DNA from 3 places in the Clostridium ljungdahlii DSM 13528 genome. Region 3 is predicted to be linked to each of the others. Evidence: riboswitches for the same ligand, from Rfam matches in the RefSeq annotation. Region 3 holds a riboswitch; each other region holds the start of a gene.
What was found. A riboswitch is a leader RNA that binds a small molecule or an ion and turns the genes downstream of it on or off. The one in region 3 is predicted to bind cobalamin.
Positions count from the first base shown of each region.

Region 1: another riboswitch for cobalamin. It lies ahead of CLJU_RS15780 (cobyric acid synthase); the one in region 3 lies ahead of CLJU_RS21330 (Ig-like domain-containing protein).
Region 2: another riboswitch for cobalamin. It lies ahead of CLJU_RS02855 (ABC transporter substrate-binding protein); the one in region 3 lies ahead of CLJU_RS21330 (Ig-like domain-containing protein).

Region 1 covers NC_014328.1:3,500,535-3,506,384, reverse strand. Annotated here, with positions in the region: gene pdxR (MocR-like pyridoxine biosynthesis transcription factor PdxR) at 1-143, shown strand, start outside; gene CLJU_RS15795 (NUDIX domain-containing protein) at 143-691, shown strand; gene CLJU_RS15790 (energy-coupling factor transporter transmembrane component T) at 791-1,597, shown strand; gene CLJU_RS15785 (energy-coupling factor ABC transporter ATP-binding protein) at 1,594-2,319, shown strand; cobalamin riboswitch at 2,431-2,603, shown strand; gene CLJU_RS15780 (cobyric acid synthase) at 2,780-4,297, shown strand; gene cbiB (adenosylcobinamide-phosphate synthase CbiB) at 4,348-5,301, shown strand; gene CLJU_RS15770 (pyridoxal phosphate-dependent aminotransferase) at 5,334-5,850, shown strand, end outside.
Region 2 covers NC_014328.1:633,000-638,849, forward strand. Annotated here, with positions in the region: gene CLJU_RS02840 (TRAFAC clade GTPase domain-containing protein) at 1-822, shown strand, start outside; gene CLJU_RS02845 (GAP1-N2 domain-containing protein) at 825-1,880, shown strand; gene CLJU_RS02850 (YARHG domain-containing protein) at 1,894-2,676, shown strand; cobalamin riboswitch at 2,770-2,948, shown strand; gene CLJU_RS02855 (ABC transporter substrate-binding protein) at 3,053-4,003, shown strand; gene CLJU_RS02860 (FecCD family ABC transporter permease) at 4,029-5,078, shown strand; gene CLJU_RS02865 (heme ABC transporter ATP-binding protein) at 5,078-5,850, shown strand, end outside.
Region 3 covers NC_014328.1:2,455,284-2,461,133, reverse strand. Annotated here, with positions in the region: gene CLJU_RS21335 (Ig-like domain-containing protein) at 1-1,140, shown strand, start outside; gene CLJU_RS11035 (hypothetical protein) at 1,295-1,600, shown strand; gene CLJU_RS11030 (hypothetical protein) at 1,665-1,991, shown strand; cobalamin riboswitch at 2,169-2,354, shown strand; gene CLJU_RS21330 (Ig-like domain-containing protein) at 2,641-5,772, shown strand.

The DNA.
Region 1 (5,850 bases), 1.0 Mb from region 3:
TTACTCCTGGTGATGTATTTTATGTAAATGATGAGGGATATGATACTTTTAGGCTTGGATTTTCAAGAGTCAGTGAAGAAGATATAAAAAAAGGAATTATGATAATAGGCCAGGAGGCTAAAAAAATAGGAGGATGGACTTGATGAAAAGAATATCGGAAAAAACACTGTATAAAGGAAAGTGGATTCAATTACAGGAAATAACTTATACAGGAAAAAATAATGAGGAGTTAAAGTGGGAAAGAATAAAGAGAACCAATACTACAAATACAGTAGTAATAGTTGGCAAACTCGTACCATCTAATAAGTATATATTTATCAAACAATACAGAGCTGCTATAGATAAATACGTTATTGGATTTCCAGCAGGTCTTGTGGAAGGGGATAATATAGGCGAAAATGCACTACGAGAATTGGAGGAGGAAACTGGATATAAGGGAGAAGTAAAGTCAATGAGCCCTATGCTTTATTCAAATCCTGCACTTTTAACGGATAAGGTTACGTTAGCAAGGGTTGATATATATGAAGATTTAATGGAAAATCAAATTCCCATACAAAAGCTGGAGCCAGAGGAAGATATACAGGTAATTGCACTTCACAGAGAAGAACTTAAAGACTTTTTGATTAAAGAACAGGCAAGGGGAACTGCTATAGGAATGGGTGTATGGTATGTTTTTTATGGATTAAGCTAAGAATAATGTTTTTGTATTTAGTTGAATAATAACTGTTAGTATGATATATTTTTAACAAGGAAGCAGAAAAATTAAAAATTAGAATTGAGGGTGTAATTTATGGAGGATTGGCTTTTAAAAAAGGATGAATACGTTCCCAAAGAAGATAAAGACAAATTTATAGATAAAAGTATATTTTCTATATTACATCTATTATCTCTTATCAAAAGGAACAATAAAGTAAATAATAGCTTTATATATAATTTAAATCCTATGTTAAAACTTTCCTTTACTATTTTAAATATATTATTTTTATCGTTGTCTAAAAATTTTACTTATGTAATGCTTGTAGATGTTTATTTTCTACTAATTTTAAGTTTTTTGGATGTTCAAGATATAAAAAAAATACTGCTTTTAAGCATTTCTATTCCATTTTTTACATTTATAATGCTCATACCTTCCATACTTATGGGGAACATTAGAAATAGTGAAATGCTTTTACTAAAAGTAGCTGGTACTATAATTTCAATAAATGTTTTATCTTATACAACTAAATGGCATGATATAACTAAGGCGCTAAAGATGTTTTTTATACCAGACATATTTATTTTGGTATTTGACATAACTTTAAAATACATTTATATATTAGGTGAATTTTCTTTGGACATGTTTTATGCACTAAAGCTTAGATCTATAGGAAGAAATAGTAAAAAGTATTCTTCTATTTCAAAGATAATTGGCAGTTTATTTTTAAAATCAAAAGAAATGGGAGATGAAATGTATTGTGCTATGGAATGTAGGGGATTTACAGGAGAATATGTGTCTCACAAAAAATTTAAATTTAAGTTTTTTGATCTAATATATTTAATAGTTAATGTACTTATCATAACTATGTATTTTTACATATCTAGGGTGGGATTAAGATGATAAAAATTGAGAATGCTTTTTTTAAATATAAAAATAATGAAGTATTAAAAGATATAAATGTAACTATAGAACAAGGAGAATCCATAGCGCTTATAGGTGCAAATGGAAGTGGTAAATCTACCTTTTTAAAATTATTAAATGGAGTGGTATTTCCCACAAAGGGAAATTACTATTTTGATGATGTGAAAATATGTAAAAATGAATTGGAAAAAGGTAACTTCTCAAAGAAGTTCCATAAAAAAGTAGGATTTGTATTCCAAAACTCCGATGCACAACTTTTTTGCTCTAGTGTATACGAGGAAATTGCTTTTGGACCAAGGCAAATGGGAATGGATGAAGATGAAGTAAATAAAAGGGTAAATGACTGTCTAGAACTTTTAAATGTGAAGGATTTAGAAAACAGGGAGCCTTATAACATAAGTGGGGGAGAAAAAAAGAGAGTGGCTATAGCTGCTGTACTTGCATTAAATCCTGAAGTTTTGGTTTTAGATGAGCCTATGAGTGGAATAGACCCTAAGGGAAAGAAATTCTTAAATGATCTTTTTATCAAATTAAATAAAGCAGGAAAAACTATAATATGTTCAACACATGATTTTGAATATGTTAATGGACTTTTTAAACGAGTTCTTGTATTTTCTGAAGATCACCATATAATAAGGGATGACGCTTACAACAAAGTAATGGAGGATACTGAGTTTTTAGTGAAATATAATATCAAATAGTGTTATTAACTGTAAAACTTTAGAATTCCATGAAATTTTTATTTACTTTATGTAATATATTGGATATTTCAAGTTGACATAAAACTCTAATTATAATAAACTTAGAGTATAAATTAAATAGAAAATTCAGGTGCCTTTATAGGTGAAAAGGGAATACGGTTAAACTCCGTAGCAGCCCCCGCTACTGTATGTGATGATGAACTTTAGTTACCACTCGTAAAAGAGGAAGGTTAAAGTAAATATGAATCATAAGCCAGGAGACCTGCCTGATTGTTATTATATGCTTTCGGAGGGAGAGAAACTTTTAGTGTGGTTAACCTCAGCTTAAGCTGAGGTTTTTATGTTAAAGGCAGTTAGCTTTCTAAAGCTTACTGCCTTTTGGCTTTAATATAGATATGTGTGTATTAATTAAAATTAAACTTTTTATTATATTTAGGAAGTTTTGGGAGGAGTAATTGTTATGGCAAAAATTATGATTCAGGGAACTGGTTCTTCTGTAGGAAAAAGTATAATTGTTTCAGCCCTTTGTAGAATATTTAAACAAGATGGTTATTCAGTATGTCCTTTTAAATCTCAAAATATGTCATTGAACTCATATATAACATTAGATGGCAAAGAGATGGGACGGGCTCAGGTACTTCAGGCTTATGCAGCTGGATTGCAGCCGGAAGCATATATGAACCCTATATTGTTAAAACCAACTTCAGATAAGAAATGCCAAATAATAGTTAACGGAAAAGTGTATGGTAACAGCACTGCTATGCAATATCATAATATGAAGCTGGAATTTAGGGATATGCTTAAAGAACACTTTGAAAAGATGGAGAAGAAATTTGACATAATAGTAATGGAAGGAGCAGGAAGTCCTGCAGAAATAAATTTAAGAGATAGAGACATTGTAAATATGGGTATGGCAGAATCAGTAGATGCACCAGTACTTTTAGCAGGAGACATAGACAAAGGAGGAGTATTTGCATCCATTGCAGGAACAATGCTGCTTTTTACAGAAGAGGAGAAAAAAAGAGTAAAGGGTACTATAATAAATAAATTTAGAGGAGATAAAGATATACTGGAGCCGGGGCTTAAGATGCTTGAGGATATAGTAAAGGTACCTTGTCTTGGTGTCATACCTCATTTTAGATTGGCACTTGAGGATGAAGATGGAGCTGTAGAATTCAATAAAAGAGTTACAGCACCTATTGATATAGCCGTAATAAAGCTGCCTCATATATCTAATTTTACAGATTTAGATGCGCTTAAGAGCGAAGAAGACGTTTCCGTAAGATTTATAACATCTGTAGAAGAGTTTGGAAATCCAGATTTAGTCATTATTCCAGGAAGTAAAAATACTATAGAAGATCTACTTAAAATTAGACAGTGCGGCCTTGAGGATCGAATAAAAGAATATAGTAAAACTGGACTTGTCATAGGACTATGCGGTGGATATCAAATGCTTGGTAAAGTCATAGAAGATCCTTATGGAGTGGAGACAGATGTAGGAAAAGTAGAGGGTATAGGACTTTTAGACATAGAAACTATATTTGAAAAAGAAAAGGTTACAACTAGAGTAAATGCAAAAAGTAAAATTGACTTTCCAATAAAAAAGGATGGCGAATCTTTAACTAATAGAAAATTGGATGTATACGGATATGAAATACATATGGGAATATGCAAATATGGAAAAGATGCAAGACCATTGTTTAATATAACTGATAAAAATGGTGAAAAGGTTGACACAGAAGATGGTGCCATAAATATGTCAGGAAATGTAATTGGATCTTATATACATGGAGTTTTCGATGGAATTGATTTTAGAGAATTTATTGTAAATAAGATAAGAGAAAATAAAGGATTAGGTTATAAAAAATCTAAGACATATGAAAATCTTAGAGAAGGAGAATTGGATAAGTTAGCAAGCATAGTGCGAAAGAATTTAGATATAGATAAGATATACAATATTATGGGAATTAAAAGATAGTAATTAAATTTAGAAAAGAGGGGTTAAATTTGTCCAGTTCTTTTGTATTTATGAATTTAATAGATATTGTGATAGCAGTTGTAATTGATTGGATAATAGGAGATCCCTATTGGTTTCCCCATCCCGTTATATATATAGGAAAGCTTATATCTTATTTAGATAAAAAGGGAAGAAAGCTTTGCAAAAAAGAGGAGAGCTTAAAAGCATTTGGTGGATTAATTGTTTTCCTTGTTGCATTTGTTAGTTTTATTGTGCCTTTTGCAGTACTGCTGCTTTTAAGAAAAAATGTTATTTTATACAATATAGTAAATACATTTATTATTTGGACGACTATTTCTGCTAAATGCCTTGCTGTAGAGGCAAAGAAAGTATACTATGCCCTTAAAAAGGAAGATATTGAAGATGCAAGAACCAAGCTTTCTTATATAGTTGGAAGGGATACATCCTCTTTAAGCAGTCAGGAAATAATAAGGGCAGATGTGGAAACTGTGGCGGAAAATACTTCCGATGGAGTAATAGCACCACTTATATATGCAGCTATTTTTGGAGCACCACTTGCTATGCTCTATAAGGGAATAAATACTATGGATTCCATGCTTGGATATATGAATGAAAAGTATAGATACATAGGATTTTTTCCTGCAAAGGTAGATGACGTATTTAATTTTATACCTTCTAGAATTACAGGGGTACTTATGTGTATATCCGCTTTTGTAGTAAAAGGAAATCCTTTTAAGTCTTTTAAAATAATGATAAGGGACAGGAAAAACCACAAGAGTCCTAATTGTGCTTATCCTGAGGCAGCAGCAGCTGGAGCTATGAGAATACAGCTTGGTGGCACAAATGTTTATTTTGGTCAAGTAGTTTATAAACCTACTATAGGGGATAGACTTATGGAACTAAGTTTTAAACACATAGGACAGTGCATAATAATTATGTATTTTACCGAAATACTTTTTATGATTTTATGTGGAATAGTTATAATTGGATTACCCAGAGCGTAATTTAGAAAATCAATGATATAGGATGTGTTATTATGGAACATGGTGGAGATATATATACAGAGGGACTTTTAAAGGGAAGAAAGCTTTTGGATTTCAGTTCGAATATAAATCCACTAGGAGTACCTTTAAGTTTCAAAGAAAATATAGAAAAAGCATTAAAAGATGTAGAAAAGTATCCTGATGTGGAGTATAGACAACTTAAAAATTCAATAAAAGAGTATATAAATTTTTCATTAAATTACTTTTATCCGATGACTACCTGCTCTAATACTCCCACTTCTTCAAGTGGGAGCAAAGAGCAGCTACGTCCCTGGATAACGATTTCTAAGTATCAGGTGAAGTCAAAAACTCCATCTGATGCCAAGAACTCTGTTTACATTGAAGAAGAAAAAATATCAAGCAGCATGGAAGATACGAACATTGTATTAGGTAATGGAGCTGCAGAGATAATAGATCTTGTAATCAGCTGTTTTAAAAGCATCTGTATTGTAGTACCTTCTTTTATAGAATATGAAAAAAATGCAGCAGAATGGAACTGCCAAATAATAC
Region 2 (5,850 bases), 1.8 Mb from region 3:
ACAACTCTTCTTTATGTGCTTGAAAAGTATACTTGTGAAAGAATAGGGGCATCTCTTATTGCAGGAAACTCTGGTTACAATGATGAGATAAGAGAAAATCAAGAGAGAATTTTTGAAAAAAATTTAATGCTCGATCCTACTCCCAAACAGCATGTAGAACCTTTAATAGAAAATTTAAAATTTAAAGAAGATAAAATTCCACCTTTGACTCTTATTTTTTACGATATACCAGGTGAGGGTATGACAGATAAGGCCTATATGGAAAATCATGCAGAACATATAAAAAATTCAGATGGAATAATATTTCTTGTGGATCCACTTCAAATGAGGACTTTGAGGAAAAAGTTAAGTATTGTGAATAGGGAAAAAGGTGACTTTACGGAAAAGTATCAGGAACCGAAGGATATAATAGTGTATTTGTTTGAAAATTTTATATCCAAGGAATCTAAAGAAAAAACGCACATACCTACGGCAGTAGTAGTTACTAAAAGTGATATGCTTAAGAATTTAAAGGATGAAGAATATATAGGAGAGAACAGTAATATATTTAAAAATTACAATCATGAGGGATTTTTTAATTTAAATGAATTTGAAAATATTGATGGTGAAGTTAGAAAGTTTTTATTGAAAGCTGATGCCCCATTTAAAGGTGCCGTGGATGCTTGCTTTAAAACTGCAGGTTATTTTGCAGTATCTTCTTTGGGTTCTAATTCCAATCATCTTGAAATAGATAGAAGCAGCAGTATAAATCCTATTAGAGTGGATGAGCCTTTTTTGTGGCTGCTTTATAAAATGAATTATTTGGATGGGGGCAGGGAATAGATATGATAGAGCAGCAGTATTATACTAGGGAAAAAAGAGGAATATTTAGCAGTACTCCAGGTTATGATACTATTGCAAAAAGCAGTGGACTTGAGGATGAATTCATAAAAGACACTATTCACAGTTTATGCTCTTATACTGCTCCTGCATTTTTAGCCGGAGAAAAAGATTTAAGTAAATATCCAAAGGCACTTTTTTATGCAAATACTGGAGATGGAAAAATTATAATAGGGCAATCAGTTTTTGCAGGGGAGGACTATACCTTAAAAAGAAACAGGTATTTTACTCACTGCTATGTAATATCTGAGAATGAAAGAAAGTTATACATAGAAAATCCTGAAAAAATAATATATGCCTCAGGATTTGTAGAAAATTATGATATGGAAAAGGGAAATTCTATAGAAAGTTTGAGAGAAGTGAAAGTTGATAGAGTCTGTGATGTGTTTAACTCTATAGAAGATTTGTTTTTAGCTGCTTCTATAGATAAAAATACGTTTATAAATATGGTAAAAGCTTGTTTTGATGCAGCTGCTTTTAATAAAAAGATATATATTGTGGTTCCTTATAATGAAAATATGGATAAAGTTATAAAAGGAATACTAAAATACCTGTATAGGGCACTTCCTTTTGCAGTAAGGAGAAAGGTTGGTTTCACAACTTATGTGAAGCAGCCTGAAATAAAGGAGTCTATAAATATTGAATTTCTACTTGAAGGAAGCATAAAAAGGCTTACTCAAGATGTAAAAGCAGGATATGTTTTTGATATAGCAGATAATAATTTCTATCTTGAAGGAATTGATGAAAGACATCATATTTTTATAGACTTTGTTATGAATAATATAGAAAATGAGCAGGCTTTAAATGAATTCTTTATTCAGGCAGATAATGTTTGCTCTAGAGAAAAATTTACCATTGATATGTATGATAATATTTTATGCCCATCTTCTAAAAATGAAGAAGTTAAAGAAAGTACTATGTGTATGGAGGAAAATGAACAAGTTGAACATAAACATAATCTAGTGTATTTTTTAAAGAAGTTATTTTTAAATAAAGATTAGAGGTGACAAGTAGATGCCTAAATGTAGAGAATGTGGTACAGAGCTGGATGAAAATGATAAGTTTTGTGTATACTGCGGTGCAAAACAGGAAAAGGAACGTGAAAGAGAAGAGGATAAAAATGATGATACAAAGTATTATGGAAAAGAAAATAATGACTATAAAAAAGAAGATAAAAAGCATGAGGATAGCTTAAAGAACAGCGATACTTTTGATTTTAGTTCATCTCATGAAACAAAAAAGACAGATAGAAAAGATAAAGATGAATTTACCAGAGAGATAGATGACACTCAACTTAAAGATAAGCGGCCATTTAATTTCAAAATGATAGGTATAACTATTTTAACTATAATTGTATTTGTTGTTGCCTTTAAGATGATATCCTCACTTATAAATAAAGGTCCCGGCAAAAATGTTTCAAATGTGGAATCCAAGCAAAACGTTTCTTCTGATTTGAATAACAATGATGAAAATGATTCAGATAATAATTCAGGAGAATACGTGATACCTTACAGCAATACAAGGGCACTTACTAGTAATGACCTGAAAGGTATGAGTAAAAAGCAGCTGGCACTTGCTAGAAATGAAATATTTGCAAGGCATGGCTACACATTTCCTACAGAACCATATAAGAGTTATTTTGCAAGTAAGTCCTGGTATAAGCCTAATCCCAATTATACTAATGATGGCAAGGAACTTTCCGCGCTTGAGAGACATAATGTAAAGGTGATATTGATAGCAGAAGGCCGTGGAAAATATGTATCACCTGGATATGATGCAGATTATTATAAAAAATAGGCTAGCACATTGGCTGCTATTTCTTTGAAAATGCATAGGGTATAAAAAGTAGAATTTGATATAAAATAGGAGAAATGATATACTTATTCTATAATTTAATATTGAATTTTAGGTACTTGATTTTTAAGTTTAAAAGGGAAATAAGTGAAGAGCTTATGCGGTCCCGCCACTGTAATGAGGAGTATATTTATGGAATTGCCACTTGGAAACAGGGAAGGTATAAATATACAATGAATCAGAGCCAGGAGACCTGCCTAAAATTTACGGATAGCTTACGCGGATAGGCTTTGAAGTAAATTTTAATTTACTTGAAAACTATTGTCTGTATGATAATGGTTTTTTTATTTACATTATTATATGAATGGGGGAAGTATTGATGTTTAAGAGTAGCAAAAAATTTGTTTTACTAATTATGATTACGATTACGGTATTTTTGGCGGGATGTGGAGCATCTAATACAAGCAATTCTACTACAGACAGCAGCAGCAAAAGTGAATCTACTAAAAATACCGCTTATCCTTTAAAATTAAAAGATTCAACTAATACGGAAATTACAATTCAAAGTGAGCCTAAAAAGGTGGTATCCTTATCACCTAATGTTACAGAAACAATTTATGCATTAAACAAACAAAATATTTTGGTAGGTAGAACTGATTTTTGCACGTATCCTACACAAGCTTCTAAAATACCAGCTGTGGGTACTATAACTGACCCAAGTGTTGAAAAAATTGTTGAACTTAAACCTGATGTTGTAATAGCGTCTAATTTAACTAAACCGGACATTTTAAAAAAGCTGCAGCAGCTTAATATAAAGGTTTTAACTATTTCAAAAAATGAAAGCTTTGAAAATACTTATAATAATATAGAAAATATAGGAAAAATAGTGAATGCTAATAAAAAGGCATATAGTATAGTTTCAAATATGAAAGAAAAAGTTAAAGTTGTACAGGAAAAGGTAAGAGGAAAGAGCACCCCTACAGTATATTATGTAGTAAGCTATGGTACAAGCGGCGATTTTACTGCGGGAAAAGACACTTTTGTAGGCAAGATGATTGAAATGGCAGGAGGCAAAAATGCTGCTTCTGATGTTACAGGTTGGAATTACAGTCTCGAAAAACTTGTTGAAAAAAATCCTGATATACTTATATGTTCCAATAAATTTAATAGCAAAAATGGCATTAAGTCTACAAAGGGTTATAAAGATTTGGATGCTGTAAAGAAAAATAAACTTTTCGAAATTGATGAAGATATTATAAGCAGACAGGGACCTAGACTTGCAGATGGGTTAGAAGCTCTGGCAAAGATAATTCATCCTGAAGCATTTTAAGTATATATAAGAGAGGAATATGCTTATGAAATTTTCCCGAAAAAAACATTTTAAGTTGTTTTTTTGCATTTGCATAGTAATATTATTTTTTTCGGCAGTAATATCAGCTATGCTGGGTTCTGCAGATATATCCTTCAAGGAAACACTATATGTGATACTAAGTAAAATACCTATTGTGGGAGGTTTAGTTTCTACAGCAAGTATGTCACAAAATCACATGCTCATAATATTACAGATACGTTTACCAAGGATAATAACTTCAGCATTAGTTGGAATGGGATTATCAGTAGTAGGTGCATCCTTTCAGGCAATATTTAAAAATCCAATGGCAGATCCTTACGTACTTGGAGTATCTTCAGGAGCTGCTCTTGGAGCTGCAATTGGATTTATGTTGCAGCTGGATACTTTGCTTTTAGGATCTACAGCTATTACTATGATGGCTTTTGTAGGATCTATTGCAACTACTGTTTTGGTTTATAACATAGCCAGGGTAAAAAACAAGATACCACCAACTACACTGCTTCTGGCAGGTGTTTCTGTGAGCTTTCTTCTATCTTCAATAATATCTATAATAATGGTATTCAACAGGCAGCAGGTTGAAAAAATTGTTTTTTGGACAATGGGAAGTGTTTCTGCAGCAACCTATAATCAAATATTGATGCTGATGCCTTTCATATTCTTGGGTGTAATTATAATACTTTTATTTTCAAGAGATCTAAATATAATGCTTACAGGGGATGATACTGCTAAAAGTTTAGGCATAGAAGTTGAAAATGTAAAAAAAATAGTACTTGCTGTTTCCTCGATAATTGTTGCAGCTTGTGTGTCTATAAGTGGTGTAATAGGGTTTGTAGGACTAATAATTCCCCATGCAGTACGTATGGTATTTGGACCTGACCATAGGGTGCTATTGCCTTTCTCATTGATAATTGGAGCTGTGTTTATGATTATTTGCGATACAGTGGCAAGAACTGTAGCTGCTCCTTCTGAAATACCTGTGGGTGCTGTAACTGCTTTATTTGGATCTCCATACTTTATTTATCTTTTAATAAAATCTAAAAAGAGAGTGATATAATGAATAATTCAAATTTGTGTGCAATTGAAGTTAAAAATTTAAATTACAGTTTTGATGAAGTTAATATACTTCATGATATAAACATAGATTTTAAAAAAAATAAATTTTATTCGATTATAGGGCCTAATGGTTCTGGTAAAACTACTTTACTAAAAAATATTGCTAAAACCTTGAAGCCTTATAAGAGCACAGTTTTTATAAAAGATAAGGATATACTGGATTTAAAAAGTAAGGCACTGGCAAGAAAACTTGCGGTAGTTCCCCAAAATAGCAACTTGGATATGGATTTTTCCGTACAGGATATAGTTTTGATGGGAAGGGCGCCTTATTTTTCGAAACTTCAAAGTGAATCAGAAAGTGATTATAATATTGCTAAACAGGCTATGGAGGTTACTAATACCTGGAGATTCCGTGACAAATTTATAAATCAGTTAAGCGGTGGTGAAAAACAAAGAGTTCTTATAGCACGGGCACTTACCCAAGATACGGATATAATACTACTGGATGAACCCATATCTAATCTTGACATATACCATCAGATTGAAATTTTGGATAATGTTAAATCACTTAGCAAAAAGATAACAGTTATAATGGTACTTCACGATTTAAATTTTGCAGCACAGTACAGTGACCATGTGATACTTGTAAATAGTGGAAGAGTTGTAATGCAGGGAACTCCTCGGGAAGTACTCACAGAAAAAAACATAAAAAAGGTGTATAAAATAAATGTATGCATAATAAAAAATCCAGTTACCGGCAAGCCATATATAAT
Region 3 (5,850 bases):
AAGTATTACGATGTAAAACAGGCCATGGATCATGTATTTGATCAATTTTCAAATTCTCAGGCTTATACTGGTTCTTTCTGGGGTGGTCATACAAGTGATGGCGATATTGATTTAAATAACCCGTGGACCAATGCCCAGGTATATATGACACTTGGAATGGCACATGCCAATGTTTTTGACAAGAAATTTATAAAAGATGGCAATACCATATTTAATGCTATACTTGAAGGATTTGATGGCAAAAATAAAACTACCCAATATGACAATTTAAAATATGATCCAGTGCAGATATGCAGGGGCATAGATTCTCTTGTAAGGGATTATGAAGGTAGAAACTCAATATTTGACTGTACAGATGTGAAGAATTCTACAGTGCCTGTAAATAACGACATAGCAGCACTGGATGTAGATAAGCTTACTTCAGCCGATAAAGACAAGGTTGATGCAGTAGAGAAATTGTATGATGCCTTAAGTGATGCACAAAAATCATCCATGAAGCAGGAAACAGTGGACAAGTTAACTGCAGCAGAGAAAAAGGTATCACCATCACAAACGGTAAATGTAACGGGAGTGACATTAGACAAGACGAGTGCAAGTGTGACAGAAGGAGATGCACTGCAGCTTACAGCAGCTGTAGCACCGGATAATGCAGCGAATAAAAAGGTAGACTGGTCAAGCAGTGATAAAACTATAGCATCAGTAGATGAGAACGGGAAGGTAACAGCAGTAAAGTCAGGAACAGCAGTAATAACGGCAGTGTCTGAAGATAATAAAGATGCAAAGGCACAGTGCATAGTTACAGTAACAAACACATCAAAACCAATACAGATAACTAACCTTACAATGGATAGTTCGTTTAAATTAGGTGAGGATGCAAAAGTATCTGTAAAGGCAGAAAATAATTCCGGTAAAGACCAGGATGAATCACTTATAGTAGCACTATATGATGAGGGCGGTAAATTCATCAACTATGTATGCGGAAAGCAGACAATAAAAAATGGAGATTCATCTATTTTAACAGGTATTATGAAACTTCCAGAAGAGGGAATATATAAATTGAAGGCATTTATATGGGACAGCCTTGAAAATATGAATCCACTTTCAGATATTATAGACATACCTGTCCAGTCAAATAAATAAAAAACTTTTAAGATGGGTTTTGCTGGAGATATTGGCAAAACCCATAAATTAAAGATATGAGTTGTTTGATTTTATTAAATTAATGAGCTATTTACAAATAAATAAAATGCTATTATTGGATATAGGAATTTTCAATATGAAAGGAGGGATAAAATTGAAACGTAGATCCATTAAAATAATATTAATATGTATTATTATCATGGTAGGATATATTGGAGTTGATATTTTTACTCATTCCACAATTGAAAGAGCTATAAGAACAGATTTGTTTTTTAGAGGGTATTTTATTAAAGCATTTGAAACAGATGTTTGTAAAAGACCAATTCCTGACCAACAATATGGGACTTTATATTTTTGTAAAAATCCAAGCATTGGTTTAGATTCATATAGTGTTGCTAAGAAACATAAGTATTCAAAAAAGATTGACTATTGGTATATTTATGCTGGGGGCGGTGGATAAATGAAGAAAATAAACTTTATATTCTGTATAAACTTTATTATAAGTTGTAATAAGGAGGAGAAGAATGAAACTTTCGAGAAAAGGTATTGTAATTTTATCTTCTTTTATAATAATTATTGGGGGATTTATTATAAGTCACATAACCCCTTCGATGTCTATTAGAACATATATTTTTGTGAGCGGATATCCAGCGGGAGCATTTAAAGTAACCGTACATGTCAACAAAGGACAGTATAATATGGATAAGAATATTCTTGATAAAGAAAATGCTATGATTTACACTATTGTTGGTTACGATTTGTATGATAAAGCAACAGGAAATGTAATAAGCAATTATAAAGTCAGAAAAATGGGACTTTTATATTTTACTGAAGACTATGGAGAATGCTAACTATTTTTAAAATATGTATTAAATATGAAAATTCATATTTAGTTCTATATTTGGGACATAATCAAATGCGGTATACTAAGACATTATCATCTTTCGTCCAGAAATATCTTTATATTAATGAAAATAATGTTGACTTTTGAAAAATTATGTACTAACCTTAATATAAAGATAATAAAAATTTAATATTTAGTATTAGGTGCTGTCAAACGTGACAGTTAAAAGGAAAAGTGTAAAAAGCACTGCAGCCCACCGTTACTGTATAGAGGATGAAACCCTAATTATGTCACTGGATTTTTATATCCGGGAAGACAGGGAAGTAAGATGAATCTGAGCCAGGAAGCCTGCCTGATATGATGTTAATTCTTTCGGAGGGAAAGATGTTACTATATTTAAGCTGTTTATAATTAAAAGTAAACGGTTATATTGACATGAGAGAACCCTTGTGGTTCTTTTTATTTGTTTTATGCAGTAAAATAATATGAATTTGTATTGGTAAATGGAGACCTTCGAAAGGGGTCTCTTTTGTTATATTAAGCATTATAAAAAGTAGGCAAGCATATTGTAATTTTACCCTTTCAAGGAGGTGATGTGCAGGGTAAAGTCTAAAAATAAATAGCATCAGATTGCTAAAAATGGAGGATAAAATTAGATGATAAAAAAGAAAAATACTCTTGGGAAATTTTTAAGTATTTTGGCTATAATTTGTTTTATGTTTAGTACCTTTTCTTCTTTACCAGTACTGGCGGAAGAAGCAAGTCCATCACTTACTACTGATGGAAATGGTGAATATGTTATTAATTCAGTAGGTGATATTAATAAATTCAGAACAGATCTAAATAAGGGAATAGATTATGGAAATAAAAAAGTTGTTTTAAATTCTGATATAACAATTACGAATGATACACAATTAACTCCTACTACAGGAACTTTTCAAGGCTATTTTAATGGACAAGGTCACAGTATTAAAAACTATAATGATCCATTAACAGGACTTGTTTGTAAATTAGGTAGTTATGGAATTATAACTAATTTACATATGAATATGAATGTATCCAACGCTAATGGGTTATCAGATAGTCCTGGAGAAACACGTTACTATGGGTCTATTGCAAATGAAAGTACAGGAGTAATAAGTCTATGTAGTGTTGATGGAATTGTAACTACCAGTAGCAATATGCCAGCAGATGGATCAGGTTTTTACATTGGAGGAATTGTAACATGCATAACAAAGAATGAGACTTGTGATAATTGTATTGTGGAAAACTGTTACAGTAGACTTGAAATTGAAGGTCAAACAGATGCAAACCAATTACAATTTGTAGCTGGAATAGCCTATTCAGTAATGTCTCCAAATGACAAAGAAGTAATTAAGAATTGTTATGCAGCTGGCAAAATGGCAGCATGTGGAGTAAGAGGAATTGCAAATAAAAAACAAGCATACTTTCCAAGCAGTTATTATGATAAAGATATTGTTAAAGCTACAAAAGATACTTACGGTGGTAATGCAAAATCTACAGATGAAATGAAACAGCAGGCTACATATGCTGGATGGGATTTTGATAAGGTATGGGATATAAAATCAGATACAAATGATGGTTATCCATACTTGAAGCCGAATCAGACGCCTCCAGAACCAATAACAATTGCTACAGATATGCCTGTAGATGTAAATATCAATATAAAGGATAAAACTGTAAATTCAGATGGGACAGCAGATTTAACAGCAGATTATACAACTTCTCTTACCTGTTCAGATCAAGACAGTATTGCTTCAGATAATGTGAAAGTAACTTTAGATGGGAAAATAAACTTTCCGGGTTTTACAGGAAATAATGTAACAATGAATTATGTCCCTGTTAATGGAAATACAGTGGATTTAACTTCAGATGTATTAAAAAATCATCTTCAGATTACCTATGATGACAATAAGAAATATAAATTTAAAATAGGCAATGTTACATTTAATACTCCAAATTTTAATGGTAATGGAGTTACAACAGTTTCTGAAGATAAACAAAAGGAGCAGGTAGAAAATGCAAAAAAAGCAGAAGATATACTTTATAGTAAGCTAGGAGTTGGACAGAGTGCTGTACCAGAATTTACCTGGAGTGGAGATAAAACAAGTACTGATGGAAAAGATGGTGCCACAGAGGGCTCTGTTGAATTGAATGATTATGTATGGGAAGTATTTTCTTCTGCTCGTTCTGGATATAGTGGTGTAAGAGCAGGATTTTATGATGACTGGTTTAAAAGTGTGCAGGATGGTTTAAAGAAAATGAAGGAAGCAGGAGTGACCCCTAGAGATGTAAAGATGACAGAATGGGATAAGCTGGTTTTAGCTATTACTGCCATAGGGTATGATCCAAGAGATATAGAAGCTTATGATTTAATAGATATTATTTCAAACCAGGATTATCTTTCAACATCGAACCAAACTTTTTCTAGTCAATATGCTCTGCTTGGATTAAATTCCTATAATTATGCTATACCAAGCAGTGGTAATAGAATTGATAAAGAAGCATTAATTCATGAATGGGCAAAAAGTGCGTTAGGCAATAAAGGTGCAGATGGTTCTGAGGTACTTTCTAATGCTGTTCCTGATATGTGGCTTATGACTTTTCAACCAATAGCAAGTTATTATGGAAAAGAAGGATATAGTGATGTAACGAAAGCTATGGATCAAGTATTTGCTCAATTTTCAAATGCACAAACTTACAAGGGATCATTTTGGGGAGGTATGTCAGGTGATTACAATAATCCATGGACCAATGCCCAGGTGTATATGACTCTTGGAATGACGAAAAGTAATATATTTGACAGTAAATATATAAAAAATGGCAATAGTATTTTGGACGGTGCATTAGAGTTTTACAATATTAAAGATGGTACTACAACTTTTGATAAATCATCTTATGAGCCAACACAAATGTGCAGAGGGTTAGATTCTCTTGTAAGGGCATATGAAGGAAGAAACTCAATATTTGATTGTACAGATGTGAAGAATTCCACAGTGCCTGTAAATAGCGCCATAGCAGCACTGCCAGATGCAGACAAGCTTACTTCAGCTGATAAAGACAAAGTTGATGCAGCAGAGAAATTGTATGATGCCTTAAGTGATGCACAAAAATCATCCATGAAGCAGGAAACAGTGGACAAGTTAACTGCAGCAGAGAAAAAGGTATCACCATCACAAACAGTAAGTGTAACAGGCGTGAGCCTTGACAAGACAAGTGCAAGTGTGACAGAAGGAGATGCACTGCAGCTTACAGCAGCTGTAGCACCGGATAATGCAGCGAATAAAAAGGTAGACTGGTCAAGCAGTGATAAAACTATAGCATCAGTAGATGAGAACGGGAAGGTAACAGCAGTAAAGTCAGGAACAGCAGTAATAACGGCAGTGTCTGAAGATAATAAAGATGCAAAGGCACAGTGCATAGTTACAGTAACAAACACATCAAAACCAATACAGATAACTAACCTTACAATGGATAGTTCGTTTAAATTAGGTGAGGATGCAAAAGTATCTGTAAAGGCAGAAAATAATTCCGGTAAAGACCAGGATGAATCACTTATAGTAGCACTATATGATGAGGGCGGTAAATTCATCAACTATGTATGCGGAAAGCAGACAATAAAAAATGGAGATTCATCTATTTTAACAGGTATTATGAAACTTCCAGAAGAGGGAATATATAAATTGAAGGCATTTATATGGGACAGCCTTGAAAATATGAATCCACTTTCAGATATTATAGACATACCTGTCCAGTCAAATAAATAAAAGACTTTTAAGATGGGTTTTGCTGGAGATATTGGCAAAACCCATAAATTAAAGATATGAGTTGTTTGATTTTATTAA